DNA from 3 places in the Actinoplanes sp. NPDC048796 genome. Region 3 is predicted to be linked to each of the others. Evidence: riboswitches for the same ligand, from Rfam matches in the RefSeq annotation. Region 3 holds a riboswitch; each other region holds the start of a gene.
What was found. A riboswitch is a leader RNA that binds a small molecule or an ion and turns the genes downstream of it on or off. The one in region 3 is predicted to bind cobalamin.
Positions count from the first base shown of each region.

Region 1: linked by a shared signal. The riboswitch ahead of AB0C26_RS40120 (ribonucleoside-diphosphate reductase subunit alpha) and the one ahead of AB0C26_RS21495 (VWA domain-containing protein) in region 3 are both predicted to bind cobalamin.
Region 2: linked by a shared signal. The riboswitch ahead of AB0C26_RS40145 (ABC transporter substrate-binding protein) and the one ahead of AB0C26_RS21495 (VWA domain-containing protein) in region 3 are both predicted to bind cobalamin.

Region 1 is NZ_JBEZGO010000017.1:75,022-81,505, reverse strand. Features, by position in the region: gene AB0C26_RS40120 (ribonucleoside-diphosphate reductase subunit alpha) at 1-2,214, opposite strand, end outside; cobalamin riboswitch at 2,318-2,525, opposite strand; gene AB0C26_RS40115 (hypothetical protein) at 2,885-3,268, opposite strand; gene AB0C26_RS40110 (hypothetical protein) at 3,423-3,671, opposite strand; gene AB0C26_RS40105 (iron ABC transporter permease) at 3,811-4,917, shown strand; gene AB0C26_RS40100 (ABC transporter substrate-binding protein) at 4,919-5,857, shown strand; gene AB0C26_RS40095 (ABC transporter ATP-binding protein) at 5,854-6,484, shown strand, end outside.
Region 2 is NZ_JBEZGO010000017.1:83,083-89,566, forward strand. Features, by position in the region: gene AB0C26_RS40130 (ABC transporter ATP-binding protein) at 1-286, opposite strand, end outside; gene AB0C26_RS40135 (iron chelate uptake ABC transporter family permease subunit) at 283-1,293, opposite strand; gene AB0C26_RS40140 (iron ABC transporter permease) at 1,290-2,267, opposite strand; gene AB0C26_RS40145 (ABC transporter substrate-binding protein) at 2,279-3,247, opposite strand; cobalamin riboswitch at 3,330-3,505, opposite strand; gene AB0C26_RS40150 (hypothetical protein) at 3,525-3,866, opposite strand; gene AB0C26_RS40155 (copper resistance CopC family protein) at 3,901-4,434, opposite strand; gene AB0C26_RS40160 (Dyp-type peroxidase) at 4,431-5,570, opposite strand; gene AB0C26_RS40165 (copper chaperone PCu(A)C) at 5,567-6,073, opposite strand; gene AB0C26_RS40170 (cytochrome c oxidase assembly protein) at 6,106-6,484, opposite strand, start outside.
Region 3 is NZ_JBEZGO010000004.1:610,759-617,242, forward strand. Features, by position in the region: gene AB0C26_RS21485 (cobyrinate a,c-diamide synthase) at 1-1,122, opposite strand, end outside; gene cobO (cob(I)yrinic acid a,c-diamide adenosyltransferase) at 1,116-1,706, opposite strand; gene AB0C26_RS21495 (VWA domain-containing protein) at 1,936-4,005, opposite strand; cobalamin riboswitch at 4,035-4,157, opposite strand; gene AB0C26_RS21500 (gluconokinase) at 4,202-5,776, opposite strand; gene AB0C26_RS21505 (hypothetical protein) at 5,838-6,484, opposite strand, start outside.

The DNA of each region.
Region 1 (6,484 bases), on a different contig from region 3:
CGAGCGCAGGTAGTACGTGGTCTTCAGGCCGGTCTTCCAGGCGTAGAGGTACATCGACGAGACCTTGCCGATGGTCGGCGCGCTCATGAAGAGATTCAGCGACTGCGACTGGTCGATGTACGGGGCGCGGGCGGCGGCCAGGTCGATCAGGGCCCGCTGCGGAAGTTCCCACGCCGTACGGAAAAGCTCGCGCACCTCGGCCGGCAGCTCGGTGATTCCCCGCACCGATCCCTCGGCCCGTTTGATCCGCTCGCGGATCGGGGCGGTCCACAGGCCGCGGGCCTTCAGTTCCCGCACGAGATAGGAGTTGATCTGAAGGAATTCGCCGGACATCGTCTCGCGCTTGAACAGGTTGGACACCTGCGGCTCGACGCATTCGTAACAGCCGGCGATCGACGCGATCGTCGCGGTCGGAGCGATCGCGATCATCAGCGAGTTCCGCAGGCCGTGCTCGCCGATCCGGGCCTTCAGGGCGGCCCACCGATCGGCTTGGGCGGGAGTGGCGCCCCACAGTTCGTGATGCAGATCCCCCTTCGCCGCCCGCGTTTCCGGATACGCCGGATGCGGGCCGAACCGCTCGGCCAGCGCCACCGACGACTCCAGCGCGGTCAGGAAGATCTCCTCCTGTACGCGGGTGGACAGCTCCCTGGCCTCGGCCGAGTCGAACGGCAGCCGCAGCTGGAAGAAAGCGTCCTGCAGGCCCATCAAGCCGAGCCCGACCGGCCGCCACCGCGGATTCGACCTGGCGGCCTGCGGCGACGGGTAATAGTTGATGTCGATGACCCGGTCCAGGAAGACCACTGCCGTACGCACGGTCTCGCGCAGTTTCTCCCAATCGACGCCACCGCCGGCGAGGTGCGCGCCGAGATTGACCGAGCCGAGGTTGCAGACCGCGGTCTCGTCGTCCGAGTTGACCTCGAGGATTTCGGTGCACAGATTCGACAGGTGAATGGTGTTGCCGGGCGCGCCGGTCTGGTTCGACAGCCGGTTCGACGGGTCCTTGAACGTCATCCAGCCGTTGCCGGTCTGTGCGAGCGTGCGCATCATCCGCCCGTACAGGTCGCGGGCCTTGACGGTTTTCACCGCCTTCTTCTCGGCCCTTCGGTACGCCTCGTCGAACGCCTCACCGAACAGGTCGGGCAGTTCCGGCGCGTCGGACGGGTCGATCAGCGACCAGTCGCCGTCGGCCTCGACCCGGCGCATGAACTCGTCCGGGATCCAGTTGGCCAGATTCAAGTTGTGGGTACGGCGTGACTCCTCACCCGTGTTGTCGCGCAGTTCCAGGAATTCCTCGACGTCGGGATGCCACGGCTCCAGATAGACGCACGCGGCGCCCTTACGGCGGCCGCCCTGGTTGACCGCGGCGACCCCGGCGTCGAGCGTCTTGAGGAACGGGACGATGCCGTTGGATCTGCCGTTGGTGCCGCGGATCAGAGCGCCCCGGCCCCGGATCCGGCTCCACGAGACACCGATGCCGCCGGAGAACTTCGACAGCTTCGCGACCTGGTGGTAGCGCTCGTAAATGGAGTCGAGCTCGTCCTTGGGGGAGTCGACCAGGAAACACGACGACATCTGCGTGTGCCGGGTGCCGGAGTTGAACAGCGTCGGCGAACTCGGCAGGTAGGCCAGCGACGACATGAGCCGGTAGAAACCGATCGCCTCGTTGGCGTTCCCGGAGAGACCGCAGGCCACCCGGAGCAGCCAATACTGCGGCGTCTCGACGACATCCCGGGAATGCGGATGCCGCAGCAGATAACGATCGGCCACGGTACGCAGCCCGAAGTATTCGAATCGGCGGTCCGCGTCCCCGTCGATCGCGTCGTCGAGCTTGCGGGCGTTACGCCGTACGAAAGCGGCCGTCTCATCCCCGATCAGCCCCAGCTGATGGGCGTAGCGGATGGACTGGGAGAAGCTCGCGACCCCCTGCAGGCGGACTTCCTTGTCCACGTACGCGGCCAGCAGCCGCGCGGCCAGCAGCCGCGCGGCCAGCTTCGAATACTGCGGCTCCTCGCCGATCAGCTCGGCCGCCGTCTGAATGGAGAGCTTGTCGAGTTCGGCGGTGGTGGCACCGTCGTACAACCCGCTGATGGTCTTCGTGGCGACCCGTAACGGGTCGACCTCGTCGAGATCGCCGGACCAGCGCTCGACCGCCTTGACGATCTTGCTGACGTCGACCGTTTCCCGATCGCCGTCGCGTTTGCGTACCCGCACCATGTCTCCCTCGCCTGGGTGAAGGCACGCGGGAGACGCCGACGGCCACGGCACGGCCGACTGGTGGCGTCGGCCGTCCCACGCGGCCTTCGACCGCCGCACACCGGACGGCGTGCGGCGCGCTGGCAGGTCTTCGGACTCGTGGGCGCTCAGCTTCTTCCTACCGGCCGTCGCTTCCCAGGCTCGCGCCCAGTGCTGTGTGACGGCTTTCGTTCCCACTCACCGCTGCGGGGCAGTCCCGGACTCACACCGGGTTCCCTCTTGCCTCGGCCGCACCGTGACGGCGCGGCCGAACCAGCTGCGTGAGACACCATATATGGGCGGACCCCCAAAGCGACAACACCAGATGCTGTGATCGGCGTGTCGCCTCCCGTGATCACCGGTCGCCCACCGGCTACCCTGCGCCCGTGCCGCCGAACCGCCGTACCGCAGCCCGCGCCCTCATCCTCGACGAGAACGGCCACGTCCTGCTGTGCCGGTTCGTCACGCCTCACCCGGCCGTCCCCGAGGAGCCCAGGTGGTCTGGTCCGCCCCACCCATTTCGAACCTCAGGGCGAGATCGCCGGATACCGCGGGCCTGACCTGTTCTCGTTCCGCCACCTGGCCACGCTACTGACCGCCCTGCTCACCTCGGATCGTGCTCGGCCTGTGAACACCGCCCCGCTGGTGGTTCTCAGCCCCGGACTTTCCTGACATCCGCCGGCCAAACGGCGAGCTTCATCCGTCCGTACGCGAACACCCGCAACTCCGGGTCAAGCCACCACAGCCGCTCGGCCCGCGTCATTCCCAGCTCCCGCCCGACCCGAAGCTCACCCAGCGGAACCCGCCACCCCAGCCGTGGCACCCAGGTGCGGAGGCCGTCCGCCCCGAGATCGAGATAGCCGTGCCGCCACCGGCGCCCCGGTCTCTTGAGCGCCGCCTCAACCCGCACGACGCCCGCCCGAGCCCGCCCGATCCGCAGCCGTCCGAGCGCTTCCCCCAGCTCGCCGCCCACGGCCCCGGCGATGAGGTCACCCACCAACTCAGAGATCACCAGCCAATGCTCGTCGCCGAGCATCCCTCACTCAACGTGACGATCATGACAGTCGGCCGCTGCTGAGGGCCGCTCCGGCGGCGCCGTGCCTCCAGGGCCGGGTGCCGGGATGGCCGTCGCCGATCCGGAACCCCGTGTCGGCGTGCGCGGGAAGCGCCGCGAGCTTGCCGGCAGCGGGTTACTGACCCGGGCGTTCGTCGCGGCCCGGCATCGTGATGCGGCCCACCGCCTCCTCCATGGCGAAGTGGCCCAGGTATTCGTCGGGCTGGCCGGGGCGGCGGCGGTAGGCGTGCCAGTCGTCGCTGACGCCCGCGTGGATGTAGCCGATGTCGGTGCCGTCGAGGGTGACGCTGTAGCCGCCCATCGTGCTGACGGTCAGGGTCGCTCCGGCGATTCTGCGACTGTTCAGAGGTACGCGGCGCTCCATCCGTCCACCTCCACACTCCGGAGTCACGTGGCTCCAGATGGTGGCCCGGTTGCCGGCCGGAAAACAACAGCCGAACGGCCGATTCGATGAACCACCTTGGGGGCCACTGCCTTCATCGGCCACTGATCATGCTGTTAGGTTGTTGCACATCTTTGGCAACAACCAACTGTGGGGGTTTGTGGTGTCCGCCGATGTGCTGGGGCTGACCGCCCGACGGCGCCGCACGACCCTCTGGGTGCTGGGCCTGGTCGCCGGGCTGATCGCCACGGGGGTGATCGCGGTCGGCACCGGCGCGATCGGGATCGGCCCGGTGACCGTGGCCAAGATCCTGGGGCACCGGCTGATCGGCTTCCCGTCGGACGTCACCTGGACGCCGCCGCAGGAGGCCATCGTCTGGCAGGTGCGGCTTCCCCGCGTGCTGCTGGGAATGCTCGTCGGCTCCGGTCTTGCCACCTGCGGCGTGGCGCTGCAGGCGATGGTGCGCAACGTGCTCGCCGACCCGTATCTGCTGGGCATCAATTCGGGCGCCTCCAGCGGCGCCGCGGCGGCCATCCTCTTCGGGGTCGGTGCCGGCTTCGGTCAGTACGCCCTGTCGGCCAGCGCCTTCCTCGGCGCGCTCGCCGCGTCGCTGCTCGTCTTCCTGATCGCGCGCGGCGGTGGCCGGGTCACCTCGATGCGCCTGCTGCTCTCCGGCGTCGCCGTCGGCTACGCGCTCTACGCCCTCACCAGCTTCCTGATCTTCGCGTCGGGCTCGGCCGAAGGCTCCCGTTCGGTGATGTTCTGGCTGCTCGGCTCGCTCGGCCTGGCCCGCTGGGACGCGCTGCTGGCGGTGGCCGCGCTCGTCATCGGCGGCACCATCGCCTACCTGACCGTCAGCGGCCGCCGGCTCGACGCCCTCGCCGTCGGCGACGAGACCGCGCACACGCTCGGTGTCTCCCCCGACCGGTTCCGGATGCGGTTGCTGATCGTCGTCTCGCTCGGCGTCGGCGTGCTCGTCTCCGCCTCCGGCAGCATCGGCTTCGCCGGGCTCGTCGTACCCCACCTGGCCCGCCGGATCGTCGGCGCCACCCACACCCGCGTGGTGCCGGTGGCCGCGCTGCTCGGCGCGATCCTGCTGGTCTGGGCCGACGTGGTGGCCCGCGTCGTGCTGGCCCCGCAGGAGATCCCCATCGGCATCATCACCGCGCTGCTCGGCGCCCCGTTCCTGCTGATCCTCATCCGCCGCCTGCACGCCACCGGAGTCTGAGATGAAGAAACTGGCCGCCACCCTCCTCGCCCTCACCCTCGCCGGCTGCGGCGCCGCCGACGCGGCCGGTGACGCCGAGGCCGTCGTCGTCACCAACTGCGGGGTCGACGTCACCTTCGACCAGGCCCCCGAACGGGTCGTTCTGCTCAAGAGCGCCGCCGTGCCCTACCTCCACGACCTCGGCGTGCTCGACCGGGTCACCGCCCGCGCCGGCGCGTACCCCAAGGAGTACTACGACGCGGCGACGCTGGCCGAGCTCGACCGGATCCCGCTGCTGACCGACAAGACCGACACCAGCGGCCACCTTCAGATCTCCCCGGAGGTGGTGATCAGCCAGCAGCCCGACCTGGTCCTCGGCCAGGTCGACAACCTGTCACGCGACACGCTCTCCGCAGTGGACATTCCGCTGCTCGAGGAGCCGGCGATGTGCCCGAACAGCACCGTCGGGCCGACCTTCGACGACGTCTACACACAGCTGGAGACGTACGGCAAGGTCTTCAACCGTCCCGGGCAGGCGGCCACGGCGGCCGCGGCGCTCAAGGACCGCGTCGCCAAGATCGAGAAGACGGGGAACGGCCGTACGGCCGCGGTCCTGTACCCGACGGTCGGCGGCGGCGTGACGTACGCGTACGGCAGCACCAGCATGGCCCACCCCCAGCTGGAAGCCGCGGGCTTCACGAACGTCTTCGGCGACAGCGAGGAGCGCGTCTTCGAGGTGACGCTGGAGGAAATCCTCGGGCGCAACCCCGACGTACTGATCCTGCTGCACAGCGACGGCGATCCCGAGGCCGTCGAGAAGGCGCTGACCGGCCTGCCCGGCTCGGAGAAGCTGAAGGCCGTCCGGAGCGGCAACGTCATGACCCAGCTGTTCAACTTCACCGAGCCACCGTCCCCGCTCTCGGTCGACGGCCTCGAGAAGATCGTGCGGCGCTTCAAGTGATCACCGCGTCGTCCCTGTCCTGGCGCTACGGCGCGAATCCCGTCATCGACGGCGTCGGCGTGACCGCGCGGCCCGGGCGCGTGCTCGGCCTGATCGGCCCCAACGGCAGCGGCAAAACCACACTTCTTCGCTTGCTGTACGGGGCCTTGCGCACCCCCACCGGAACGGTGACCGTCGACGGCACGGCGCTGACGGACCTCTCACCGCGCGAGACCGCCCGCCGCATCGCCGTCGTGGTCCAGGAATCCGGCGGCGAGACCGCCCTGACCGTGGCCGAGATGGTGCTGCTCGGCCGCGGCCCGCACCTGACCACCTTCCAGCGCGCCGGCGCCACCGACCACGACATCGCGGCCGACTGCCTGGCCCGCGTCGGCGCGACCCACCTGGCGGGCCGCGCGTTCGGCGGCCTGTCCGGCGGCGAGCGGCAACGGGTGCTGATCGCCCGCGCGCTGGCTCAGCAGGCCACCCACCTGCTGCTGGACGAGCCGACCAACCACCTCGACATCCGCTACCAGCACGAGATCCTGCACCTGGTCCGCGCCCTCGGCACCTGTTCGATCGTCGTCCTGCACGACCTGAACCTGGCCGCCCGCTACTGCGACGACCTGATCCTGCTCGGCCGGGGCG
Region 2 (6,484 bases), on a different contig from region 3:
CGCCGACGCTGATGCCGTCGGGGGCGACCGGCTGCTGCGGCAGCACGCCGACGCGGGCCGCGACCTCCCGCGTCGGCAGCTGGTGGATGTCGGCCCCGTCCAGAAGCACGGCCCCGGCCGACGGCCGCAACAGCCGGGCCAGACCGCGCAGCAGCGTCGACTTGCCGCAGGCGTTCGGCCCGACGATCGCGGTGATCCGCCCCGGCGCCACCGTGAGATCGAGTCCGGTGGCGACCGGGCGGCCCTCGTAGCCGAGGCCGAGCCCGGCCGCGCGCAGTTCAGTCATCCGGTTCTCCCGATGCGGTTCGCTCTGGCCAGCAGCCAGATGAGGAAGGGAGCGCCGAGTACCGTCGTCAGCACGCCCACGGGCAGCTCGGCCGGGGCGAGGACCCGGCGGGCGGCCAGGTCGGCCAGGGAGAGCAGGGCGGCGCCCACCGCGGCCGACGGGAGCAGGGCCAGCCCGCGCTCGCGGACCAGGCGGCGGGCGATCTGTGGTGCGGCCAGCGCGACGAAGGCGATCGGGCCGGCCGCCGCGGTCGCCACCGCGGCCAGGGCCACGGCCGTGAGCAGCAGCGCGGCGCGGGCCCGTTCGGCTCGCACGCCCAGGGCCAGCGCCAGGTCGTCGCCCAGTTCCAGGGCGCGCAGGGGCGCGGCCAGCCCCAGGGCCACCGGAAGCAGCAGCACCACCGCGACCACGACCGGCGCGACCTGTCCCCAGGACCGGCCGGCCAGGCTGCCGGTCAGCCAGATGGACGCCTGCTCGGCGGTGTAGATGTTCGCGGTGTTGAGCAGGTAGGCGGTCACCGAGGTGAGCATGGCGGTGACGCCGATGCCGACCAGCACGAGCCGGTAGCCGGTGACCCCGCGGCGCCTCGACAGCAGGTAGATGGCGGCCGCGGTGGCCGCCGCCCCGGCCAGCGCGCCTACCGCCACGGTTTGCGGGCCGGCGGCCAGGACGACGATGAGGAACACCGCGACCGCGGCCGCCCCGGCGTTGATGCCGATGATGTCCGGGCTGGCCAGCGGGTTGCGGACGACCCGCTGCACGATCGCCCCGGACAGCCCGAACGCCGCCCCGACGGCGATCGCGCCGAGCGCGCGGGGCAGGCGCAACTCGAGGACGACGTACGCGCTGCGCCGGGTCGCGCCGTCGCCGCCGGCCAGCACGGTGAGCACGTCGGACAGCGGCATCGGATAGTCGCCTCTGGTCAGCGAGACGAGCAGCGCGCCCAGCCCCACCAGCAACGCGACCACGGTGACCACGACCGCCCTCCGGTCGGCGTGGCGCTTCACAGCTCGGCCAGCTTGCGACGGCGTACCAGAGCCACGAAGAACGGCGCCCCGGCGATGGCGGTGACGATTCCGGCCTGGAGCTCCTGCGGCCGTGCCACCACGCGGCCGAGCACGTCGGCCGTCAGCAGGACGATCGGGGCGAGGACGGCCGCGTACGGCAGCAGCCACCGATGCCCGGGTCCGGCCAGGGCCCGCGCCATGTGCGGCACGGTCAGGCCGACGAACGCGATCGGCCCGGCCAGGGCCACCGCCGTGCCGGTGAGCACCACGGCGGCCAGTGCGGCCGTGGCCCGGCCCACCATCAGGCCCTGCCCGAGCGAGCGGGCCATGTCGTCGCCGAGGGCCAGCGCGTCCAGCGCCCGCGCCGACAGCACGGCCAGCGCCGCGCCCACCGCCAGGAACGGCAGCGCGGTCCGGATCACCGCCGCGTCGGCCGAGGTGAGGGCGCCCACCGACCAGTACCGGTAGGCGTTGAAGGTGTTGATGTCGAGCAGCGTGAGCGCGGTGGTCAGGCCGCCCAGGAACGCGGTCGCGGCCGCCCCGGCGAGGGCCAGCTTGACCGGCGTGGCCCCGCCTCGCCCGTACGAGGCCAGGGTATGGACCCCCAGGCCGGCCAGCGCGGCGCCGGCGAAGGAGAACCAGACCCAGCCGCCGAAGCTGTGCACGCCGAAGAGGGTGATGCCCAGGACCACGGTCAGCGCCGCGCCGGCGTTCACCCCCAGCACCTCGGGACCGGCCAGCGCGTTGCGGGTCAGCCCCTGCAGCAGCACGCCGGAGACGCCGAGCGCGGCCCCGGCGAGCAGGCCGACCAGGGTGCGCGGCACCCGCAGGTACTCCACGATCCGCTGCACGTCCGAGCCGTCCGGGTGCAGCCAGGTGCCGAGCGCCGCCCGTACGCCGATGGTCTGGTTGCCGAGCAGCACCGAACCGGTCGTGGCCGCCGCCAGCACGGCGACGGCCACGACCAGGCCCACGGCGCGCCGGCTCAGAACTTCTCCGGGTGCAGGAGCTTGGCCAGATTCGCGACGGCGTCGGCGTTGCGGACGCCCGGGGTGACCTCGGCGAACGTGACCGCGTAGATCCGGCCGGCGCGGACCGCCGGCACGTTGGCCAGCGCGGGATCTTTCTTGAGCCCGTCGATGACGTCCTGTGCCCCGGACGGTCCGACATCGGCGCCGCAGCAGGCGGGGACGACGATCACGTCGGGCTCGCGCCGGATCAGCTCCTCGGTGCCGACCCGGGTGAGCCGGCCCGGCACGTCGTCGAAGGCCTGGGTGCCGCCGGCCTTCTCGATGATGGTGGTGGCGACGTCCCCGGTGCCGAAGACCCGCAGTTCGCCGCCGCCGGGCCGGTTGAGCATGGCGACCCGCGGCCGGGTCACGCCGGTGAGCTTGCTCCCGGTGTCGGCGACGGTCTTCTTCATCTTCGCGACCAGCTCCTGGGCCTCGGCTGTCTTGCCGAGCACCTGGCCGAGGCCGGTGAGGTCGCCGTAGACGCTGTCGAGGGAGACGTCGTTGGCGGCCAGGTCCTTCTGGTCCTTGCCGTCGGCCGACGGGCAGTACTGCGAGAACAGGTACGACCCCATGCCGATTTTGTTCAGTTCGGCCCGGGTGCCGAGGCCCTCGGGGGTGAAGGCACCGGTGAAGCCGGAGACGACGAAGTCCGGGTCGAGCCGCAGCACCTCTTCGCGGCTCGGGTACTCCTCGGGGTAGTAGGCCGGCGTGAACCGCGCGGCGTACTCGGGGAGCAGCGGATTGTCGAGGTAGGCGGCGCCGACCACCTTGTCGCCGGCGCCGAGCGCGTACACCGCCTCGATGGCGTTGTGGAAGGCGGCGAAGATCCGCGCCGGCGGTGTGCCGGTGGGCACGGCGATCCCGCAGTTCGTGATCGACGCCTCGGTGGGCGGCTTGTCCGAGGCCTCGGACGCGCCGCCACAGCCGGCGAGAAGACCCACTGCCAGAACGGCAGCGAGCCAGGACACAGGGGACCGTACGGCGCGTACGCGCATCGGGACCGCCTTCCAGCACCTCGTGGACGGGTCGTTGCGGTGCCGTGGCCGGTCTCCTGGCTGACGGGATGATGCGCCGGCGGCCGGCCTTCCCAGGCGGTTACGCCCAGTGACCTCACGGTGGCTCCGGCATCCCGTTCACAGTGGCGAGGGCCGCGCCGGTCTCACACCGGCTTCCCGAGCACCACGGCCCGACCACCATAGCCGCCGCACCCCGTCATGATCATCCGGGGCGGCGGCCCGGGGCCGGGATCACCGAGAGGTCCAGCACCGGCGGAATCTCGGCCACACCCGGCCCGCCGGCCTCGACCCAGGCGACCAGGTCGGCCTCGACCGCGTCGCTGAGGACCAGGCCGAACCACACCGGCGCGGCGCCACTCCGCCGGGCGGCGGGCGTGGGGTGCACCACCATCACGTTCGCCTCGTCGCATACGTCGAGGCACCGGCTGGTCCGTACGCGATGGGCCGGCGCCAGCGCCGACCGCAACCGGTCCAGCTGGGCGTCGTGGTCGACCGACGGGTGCTTGAGCGCGTTGCCGCAGCAGCAGTCCCGGCAGACGGTCAGGGTGCATCCTCGCATCCGGACACGGTAGCCGCGGTCAGGCACGGGCCGCCGACCGGTGCTTACCGGCGACGAAGAACCAGGTAGCGGTGCCGGCGAGGGCCACGCCCAAGGCGGCGAGACCGATCAGGACGCCGGCGGGAACGCCGCCTCCGGAGCCGGCCGGCGGGGTGGCGGTGGTGGCCGCCGCCGGGGGCAGCGCGGGGTCGTCGACGGTGAAGACGTACGAGCCCTGGACCGTGTGACCGTCGACCGACACCACCCGGTAGGCGACCGTGTAGGTGCCGTTGCCCAACGGCTCGCGCGGGACGATCGTGCCCTTCGCCGTGTCGACGGCGGGGGTGGAGGCGGCGATCTGGCGGCGGGCCGCGTCGCTGAGGGCGATAGTGGTGAACGACGGGTTGAGGCGCTGGCTGAACTCCAGGGTGATCGCCTCGGGGGCCTTCGTCAGCACGGCCTCCCTGGCCGGGCTCGTGGCGACCAGCTGGGTGTGCGCCCACGCCGGCGTGCCGGGCAGCAGTACCGCCACCAGCGCCGCGAGCCCGAGCAGAACCTTTCCGAGGTACGTCATGTGAGCACTTCCTCGCCGATCCAGCCGTCCTCGGTGCAGCCGGGTGGCACGGCGAAGACCGCCGAGCCGATCGGGGTGATCCATTCGTTGAGCAGGTCCTTCTCGGCCAGACGCTGCTGGATGGGCACGTACTGCCGCTCGATGTCGCCCTGGTACGAGGCGAAGATCAGCCCGCTGTCGGGGTGCCCGGCCGCGTTCGGGGCGGCGTCGTAGTTGTACGGCCGGCGCAGGATCTTCAGCGCCGGGTCGGTGACGTGGGCCCGGGTCACGTGGGCGAAGTCCGGCATGACGGGCAGGCCGGTGGTGTCGAGCGCGGCGAAGTCGGGCTCGTCGTGTTCCCTCGTCCCGGTGAACGGCGCCCCGCTGACCATCCGGCGGCCGACCGCGTTCTCCTTGTCGCCGACGCTGAGCAGATCCCACTTCTCGATCTCGGCCCGGATCCGGCGCACGACCAGCGTGGTGCTGCCGTCCGGCCGCCACACCGCCGTGTCCCTCGCGGCCCCGGCCGGGTTGGCCGTGCCGTCCAGCTGGCCGAGCACGTTGCGCTGGGTGAAGCCCGGTTGCTGCACGCCGTACGCGCGCCGGAAGCCGATCTGCGCCCACCGGACCGCCCCGAACGGCCGGGCGTCCTTGACGAGCATGCGCTGGGCGTGCGCGACGGTGAGCGGGTCGTCGGCGCAGATCTGCAGCAGCAGGTCCCCGCCCGACCACCGCGCCTCCAGCCGGTCGATCGGGAACGCCGGCAGATCCTTGACCGGCGACGGCAGCCCGGCCGCCCGGTACAGGCCCGGCCCGAAGCCGAACGTGACGGTCAGCCGGGCCGGCAGCACGGCCAGCTGGGCGTCGGTGTCGCCCAGGGCCGGCTCCCCCGCGGTGAGCCGGCGGGCGTCGTCCGAGAGCAGCCGCATCATCCGGCCCAGCGCCCGCCGGTCGGTGCCGGCGGGCAGGGTGAGGGCGACGAACGAGGCGTGCGCCGGCGGCTCGGTGGTCACGCCGGCCTGGCGTACGCCGTGGAAGGCAACGACGTCCGAAGCCGCGACCGCTGACGCTTCCTCCCGGGTCGCGAGGAAGCCCGCGGCGGCGCCGGCCCCGGCCAGCGCGCCGCCGGCGAGCAGGTAGCGGCGGCGGAGCCTCACATGCCCGCCATCGACGGCGCGGCGCTGGGGGCGTAGCTCTCCCCCGCGCCGGTGAACGGCTTGGCCACCGCGCTGAACTGGACCGTGCCGCCGTCGCCGAGGGTGAGGGTGAACCGGAGCTCGTCGCCGGGCTTGATCGGCGCCGACGGGTCCATGATCATCAGGTGGTCGCCGCCGGGCGAGAGCTCGTGGGTGCCGCCGGCCTTGATGACGAAGCCGCCCTCCTTGGGCCGCATCACCATCTTCCCGTCCTGCATGGCCATCTCGTGCAGCTCCATCGGCGAGACGGAGGTGGCCGCCTTGACCACCGTCACGTCCTTGCCGGTGCCGTTCACCAGGGTGCCGAAGGCGGCGGTCATGCCCTTGTCCACGGCCTTCACCCAGGGGTCCCGGACCGTGAGGGAGCCCTCCTCAGTGGACTTGGCGGCGGACTGGGAACCGCAACCGGCCAGAGCGGCGACGACGAGAGCGAGAGCGAACGACCGACGAGCGATGGTATACATCGTTATCTTCCTGTTTGAGGGGCTTTGCGGACTTAGTCGGACGCCGAGCCGCGAAAGTTCCCGCCGTCCTTGGCCGACGCGGCGGCCAGGAAAGCGTTGTAGCGGGCCAGGTCGTCCTGTTCGCCCGAGGCGTCGGCCCGGTCGGCCGCCCGGTCCAGGCGAACCTGCTCCCGCTCGTCGCTACGGATCCACTGCCGGACCAGCAGCAGCATGATGACGGCGGCCGGCAGCTCACCGAACGCCCAGGCCAGCCCGGCGCCGAGCCGCTGGTCGGCCAGCAACGACGAGGCCCAGGACGGGTGGACGGCGCTGTACCAGTCCAGGCCGATGACGGTCGTCGCCTGCAGCAGCACGAAACCGAAGAACGCGTGCGACACCATCGCCAGGAAATGCACCAGCGTGAGCAGCGCC
Region 3 (6,484 bases):
GGCCAGCGCCACCGCGTCGCGGTAGCCCAACGTCAGCGACGGCGTCATGGCCGCCTCGGCGTCGATCACCCCGCACATGTCGGCGCCGTCGAGGCTGCGGCACAACCACAGCAGGCCCGCGCATTCGGCCACGATCGAGCCGCCGCCGTCGGCCAGGGCCCGCACTTCGGCGCGCAGCGGTTCGTTGGCCGACAGCTCCGCCGCGTACACCTCGGGGAAGCCGCCCCCGACGACCAGCGCCCGCGTGCCCGCCGGCAGCTTCTCGTCCCGCAGGGGGTCCACCGTCACCACCTCGGCGCCCGCCCCGGCCAGCAGTTCGGCCGTCTCGGCGTACGCGAACGAGAATGCCGGACCACCCGCAAGCGCGACCACCGGACGGCCGGCGGAGGGCGAAGCCGACGCCGGATCCCACGGCCGCACCGCGAGCGGCGGCGCCGAGGCGGCGATCGCCGCCACCTCGTCCAGGTCGACCGAGGCGGCGACCAGCGAGGCGAGCGCGTCGACCGAGGCCCGCGCCTCGGCCCGCCGCTCGGCCGCCGGCACCAGGCCGAGGTGGCGGGACGGCGCGGCGACCGCGTCGGCCCGGCGCAGCGCGCCCAGCACCGGCGTGCCCACCTCTTCGCAGGCCTCACGCAGGATCGACTCGTGCCGGTCGGAGCCGACCCGGTTGAGGATCACCCCGGCCAGCCGTACGGTGCCGAAGCTGCGGAAACCGTGCACGAGCGCGGCGATCGACCGGCCCTGGGCGGCCGCGTCGACGACCAGGATCACGGGCGCCTCGAGCAACTGGGCCACCTGGGCGGTCGAGCCGGTCTCGCCGGCACCGGTCCGCCCGTCGTACAGGCCCATCACGCCCTCGACGACCGCGAGCGACGCGCCCTGGCTGCCGTGCGCGAACAGCGGCCCGATCAGGTCCTCCCCCACCAGCACCGGGTCGAGGTTGCGTCCCGGCCGGCCGGCGGCCAGCGCGTGATAACCGGGGTCGATGTAGTCGGGCCCGACCTTGAACGGCGCCACCGGCACACCGCGCCGCGCGAACGCCGCCAGCAGCCCGGTCGCCACAGTGGTCTTGCCGTGTCCCGAGGCCGGCGCGCCGATGACGACGCGGGGAATGCTCACCATTCGATGCCCTGCTGTCCTTTGCGGCCCGCGTCCATCGGATGCTTGACCTTCGTCATCTCGGTGACCAGGTCGGCCGCGTCCAGCAGCGCCTGCGGCGCGTCCCGCCCGGTGATCACCACGTGCTGGGTGCCGGGCCGCTCGTTCAGGGTCGCCACGACGTCGTCCACGTCGACCCAACCCCACTTCAGCGGGTACGTGAACTCGTCGAGCACATAGAACTTGTGCGTCTCCGCCGCCAGGTCCCGTTTGATCTGCGCCCACCCCTCGGCCGCGTGGTCGCGCTCGGATCCGGCCCGCTGGATCCACGACCACCCTTCACCCATCTTGTGCCAGGTCACGGGCGCCCCGCCGGTGGCGCCGAGCGCCTTGAGCGCGGATTCCTCACCGACCCGCCACTTCTCCGACTTGACGAACTGGAACACCCCCACGGGCCACCCGGCACTCCAGGCCCGAAGCGCCATCCCGAACGCCGCCGTCGACTTGCCTTTGCCGTGCCCCGTGTGCACAGCGAGCACAGCCTGCCGCCGCCGCTGCCGCGTCGTCAGCCCGTCATCGGGCACGCTGGCCACTTTCCCTTGCGGCATCAGACCCCACTTCCTTTCCCGTACGCGTCACTGGCACCGACCGGGCCACGCCCGCAACCCTCCCGCACGACCCGCACGCCAGGCGGGCCGTCCGCTCTCCCGGCCCGCGCACCTTCCGGCTGCCGGCGGCTTCCTCCGGCACGGCCGTCGGCGGCGCGGGCACGCTCGGCGTGACCGGAACCGCCCGGCGTCTCGACAGCTGTCCACCACCCGGTCGCGGCCGGCAAGGTCAAGCTGCCGCGCCCCTCATCTCCAGCGCCTCCAACGGCATGAGGTCGGCGCCGAGCGCCGTGGCCAGCCGCCCGGCCAGGTTGAGCCGGATCGGCCCGGTCTCGCAGTCGACGACCACCGTGGACACGCCGGCCAGCGCGGGCGCGACCGTGACCGGGTCGGGCCCGCTGGTGGCGCGCCCGTCGGTGACGACGATCAGCAGCGGCCGCCGGCGCGGATCGCGGCGGCGCTCGGTGGCGATGGTGGCCGCGGCGGAACGCAGCCCGGCGGCCAGCGGCGTACGTCCCCCGGTCCGCAGACTGGCCAGCCGCATGACGCCGACCTCGTGGCTGGACGTGGGCGGCAGCACCCGCTCGGCCTCGTGCCCCCGGAACGTGATCATCCCGATCCGGTCCCGCCGCTGGTAGGCGTCCCGCAGCAGCGAGAGCACAGCAGTCTTGACAATCGTCATGCGCTTGCGGGCCGCCATCGACCCGGAGGCGTCCACCACGAAGAGCACAAGGTTGGCTTCCCGCCCGACGTGTACCGCCTCGCGCAGATCCCGGGGATGAACCACACTGCCGGTCCGCGCGTCCCGGCCGCGCCGGTGGAGGGCCGCGCGCAGCGTGGCGGGCAGGTGGGGAGCGCCGGCGAGCTTGCCCTGAGGCACCCGCGAGCCGACCACCCGCCCGCGCCGGGCGTAGGCCGGGGAGCGCTTTCCGGCGTGGCCGCCGACGCCGCGCCGGGCGATGCTCAGGTTCCGGGGGCGGTAGGCGGCGCCGGCGGGCGCGGCCGCCGCCGGGGAGGGCTGTTCCTGGCCGCCGGCCGGCGGCTTCGAAGCCTGTTCCTGGCCGGGGCCGTGATCGGCCGGGCTGTCGCCGCCGCCGTTCGGCCGGGGCGCCGGGCCACGGTCGTCGGGACCGGGGCCTCCGCCGCCGGGCCCGCCGCCCGGTGAAGGCGGGTCGTCCTCGGGGTCCGTGTCGTCACCGGAGCCGGTGTCCGTGGCGCCGCCGGGCCGCGGTGGAGCCTCGCGCTCGGCCTCCTGCTGCTGGGCGTCGGCTTCGGCCAGGGCCTCGTCGAGCTTCTCCTCGTCGGTCCCCGGCGGGTCGAGCGGGTCGCGCCGGCGGCGGTGCGGCAGGGCGAGCCGGGCCGCGTCCCGGACGTCGTCGGCGGTGACCACGTCGCGGCCGTGCCAGGCGGCCAGGGCGACCGCGCAGCGGGCCACCACGATGTCGGCGCGCATCCCGTCGACGCCGTAGGCCAGGCAGACCCGGGCGATCCGGTCGAGCTCGTGGTCGGGCAGTGCCACCCGGGGCAGCCGTTCGCGGGCGGCCGCGATCCGGGCCGCCAGCTCCCGCTCGTCGCCGGCGAAGCGGGCCGCGAACGCGTCGGGGCCGGCCTCGTAGGCCAGGCGCCGCCGCACCACCTCGGCCCGGTCGGTGGCGTCGCGGGGCGCCGCCACCGTCACCACCAGGCCGAACCGGTCGACCAGCTGCGGGCGAGGCTCGCCCTCCTCCGGGTTCATGGTGCCGACCAGCAGGAACCGGGCCGCGTGCTTGACCGAGACCCCGTCGCGCTCGACGTGGGCCCGGCCCATCGCCGCCGCGTCGAGCAGCAGGTCGACCAGGTGGTCGGGAAGCAGGTTGACCTCGTCGACGTAGAGGACCCCGCGATGCGCCGCGGCGAGCAGCCCGGGCTCGTACGCCTTGACCCCGTCGGCGAGCGCGCGCTGAATGTCGAGCGTGCCCACGACGCGGTCTTCGGTGGCTCCGACCGGCAGTTCGACCAGCGTCGCCGGCCGGCGGAAGTGGGGGCTGTCCGGCGCGTGCGGCCCGTCGGGGCATGCGGGGTCGGGCGCCGCCGGGTCGCAGGCGAACCGGCAGCCGCGCACGACGGCGACGTCCGGCAGCAGGGCGGCCAGGGCCCGCACGATCGTGCTCTTGGCGGTGCCCTTCTCTCCCCGGACCAGCACCCCGCCGACGGCGGGGGAAACGGCGGTGAGCAGCAGGGCCAGGCGCAGGTCGGCCAGGCCGACAACGGCCGAGAACGGGTACGGCGTCACGCGGATCCCTTCTGTGCGGGTGTCCACGCCCGCACGATGAGTGACACGAGCGGCCGGAGTCTCCTGACTCCCGGATCAGCGCTCCCCGCACGCCTTCCGGCCTGGCCGGCCGTGGCTTCTCGGCGGATCGCTCCCCGGTCACAGTGGCGGGACCGTCCCGGATTTCCACCGGGTTCCTCCGCTACCGCTCGTGGGCCATGCTTTCCTACGGCTCACCGCGCCGTCAACGCGGGGTGTCGCTCACCGCTTTTTCGGTGTCCGGGATCGGCTGGGGCGCCAGCTTGTCGAGTTCCTTGACCACGTCGAGCACGGCCAGGGCCGACGTCTCGATCAGCGGCCGCAGCCGGGCGTAGAGTTCCGCGTTCTCCGGGTCGGGCACTGTCGGCTCGCCGATCGGGACGAGCGCGGCCGCGTGGTCGAGGTCGGGCAGCTCACCCAGCGCGTGCCGGGCCAGCAGGCACGCTCCGAGGGCGGTGCCCTCGGGGGTGTCGGCCACCGACACCGGCAGGTCGAGCGCGGCCGCGAGCACACCCACCCACAGGTCGGAGGCGACCGCCCCGCCGGTGGCCCGCACCTCGGTGACCGCGATGCCCTCGGCCGTGAACGAGTCCCGCACCAGCGCCAGCTGCTGGCAGACCCCCTCGACGGCCGAGCGCACCAGGTGGGCCCGGCCGTGTTCGCGCCGCAGGCCGAGGTAGGCCCCGCGCAGCCCGGACCGCCACCACGGCGCCCGCTCCCCCAGCAGGTACGGCAGGCAGAGCAGCCCGTCGCTGCCCGGAACGACCCCCTGCGCCTCGATGAGCAGGGCGGCGTCGCGCTCGTCGGCGTCCTCGCCCTCGGCGCCGGGGCGCTCGAACCCGCCCGCGAAGCTCTCGCCGGCCCAGCGCACGACCGATCCGGCGTTGTTCACCGCGCCGCCGATCACCCACCGGTCGTCGGTGAGCGCGTAGCAGAACAGCCGCCCCGCCTTGTCGGCCGTGGGCCGGTCGACCACCGTGCGCAGGGCGCCGCTGGTGCCCAGCGAGATCGCCGCGACCCCGGCCGGGGTGGCGCCGACGCCGAGGTTGGCCAGCGGCCCGTCGGCGGCGCCGATGATGAGCGGGGTGGCCGGGTCGAGGCCGGCCGCGCGGGCGACGCCGGCGTTCAGGCGCAGCCGCCGCGTGGTGCTGACCACCTCGGCCAGCTGCTCGGCCCGGACGCCGCCGATCTCCAGCGCCTCGGGATCCCACCGGCGCTCGTGGATGTCGTACAGCCCCGTGCCGGACGCGACCGACAGGTCGAGCAGGAACGGCTCGTCGGCCACCGCCGCCAGCACCAGCTCCTTGACCCCGCCCCAGCGCGGCGTGGACCGCAGCGTCTCCGGGTCGTTCTCGCGCCACCAGGCCAGTTTCGTCAGCGGCGACATCGGGTGCACGGGCGTGCCCGTACGCCCCTGGAGCTTCTTGCCGAGCCCGGCCTCGATGATCTCGTCGCACTGCTTGCCGGCCCGGCCGTCGGCCCAGGTGACCAGGGGGCCGAGCGGCGCGCCGGCGCCGTCCATGGGCACGAGGGCGTGCAGGAACGCGCTGAGGCCGACCGCGATGACCCGGTCGCCCTGCTCGTGGCAGGCGGCGGCGACGTCGATCAGCGCCTTGACGGCCGCGTCGCGCAGCTGGGCCGGGTCGAGCTCGGCGCGCCCGGGTCCCGGCACGGAGAGCGGATAGTGAACGCTGACCAGCGCGCGCAACTGCCCGTCGGGCCCGGCCGCCACCCCTTTCGTCGCGGTGGTCCCGGTGTCGATCCCGATCACGACGTCCATGCGCAGCCTCCAGCTCTCCAGCGCCTTCCGACCTCCAACCTAGTGCCCCGCCCGGCGCCGCTCACGGCAGAGGCACCAGGATCGGCCGCCCCCGCGTGGGAGTGACCTCGAGCTCGGTGGCCGCGCCGGGAAGCAGCGCGGCCGGACCGGTCACCGGAAGCCAGGAGCCGCCGTCGGCGCGATAGCGCAGGGCACAGTTCAGTGCGGCCACGGCCACGCCCAGCTGCTGGGGAAGGCGCGCGTGGAGAACGCTCGGGCCGCCGGGGATCTCGGTCGCCAGGCCGTCCTCCAGCCGGCCCAGGTAGTGCGGGGTGGGCGCCGAGGTGGCGGGGCCGTGCATCCAGAACACGCGCGCGGATCCGTCCAGGGCCACGGTCTGCACCACGAGGCGCCGGCCGTCCGGGGTGGCGGCACGCAGGTACCACTCGGTGGGCCCGGTCCAGGCGTGGTAGCCGTGCGGGTCGGAGTACCGGGGCAGGGTGCGGATGTCCCATCCGCCGGCGGTGGCCCGTCCCGCCCGCTCCCAGCCGGGCAGGTCCCGCGTGATCCGCTCGGGGATCTGGTTGTCGGCCCCGCCGGTGTCGACGACGTCGTGCAGGTTGGCCAGCGGCACCGCCGGGTCGTCGCCGTGCTGCCGCAGGGCGACGCGCACGACACCGTCGGCCGCCGGGAACCGCCGGATCGCCATGCCGTCGGCGTCGGCGCGCA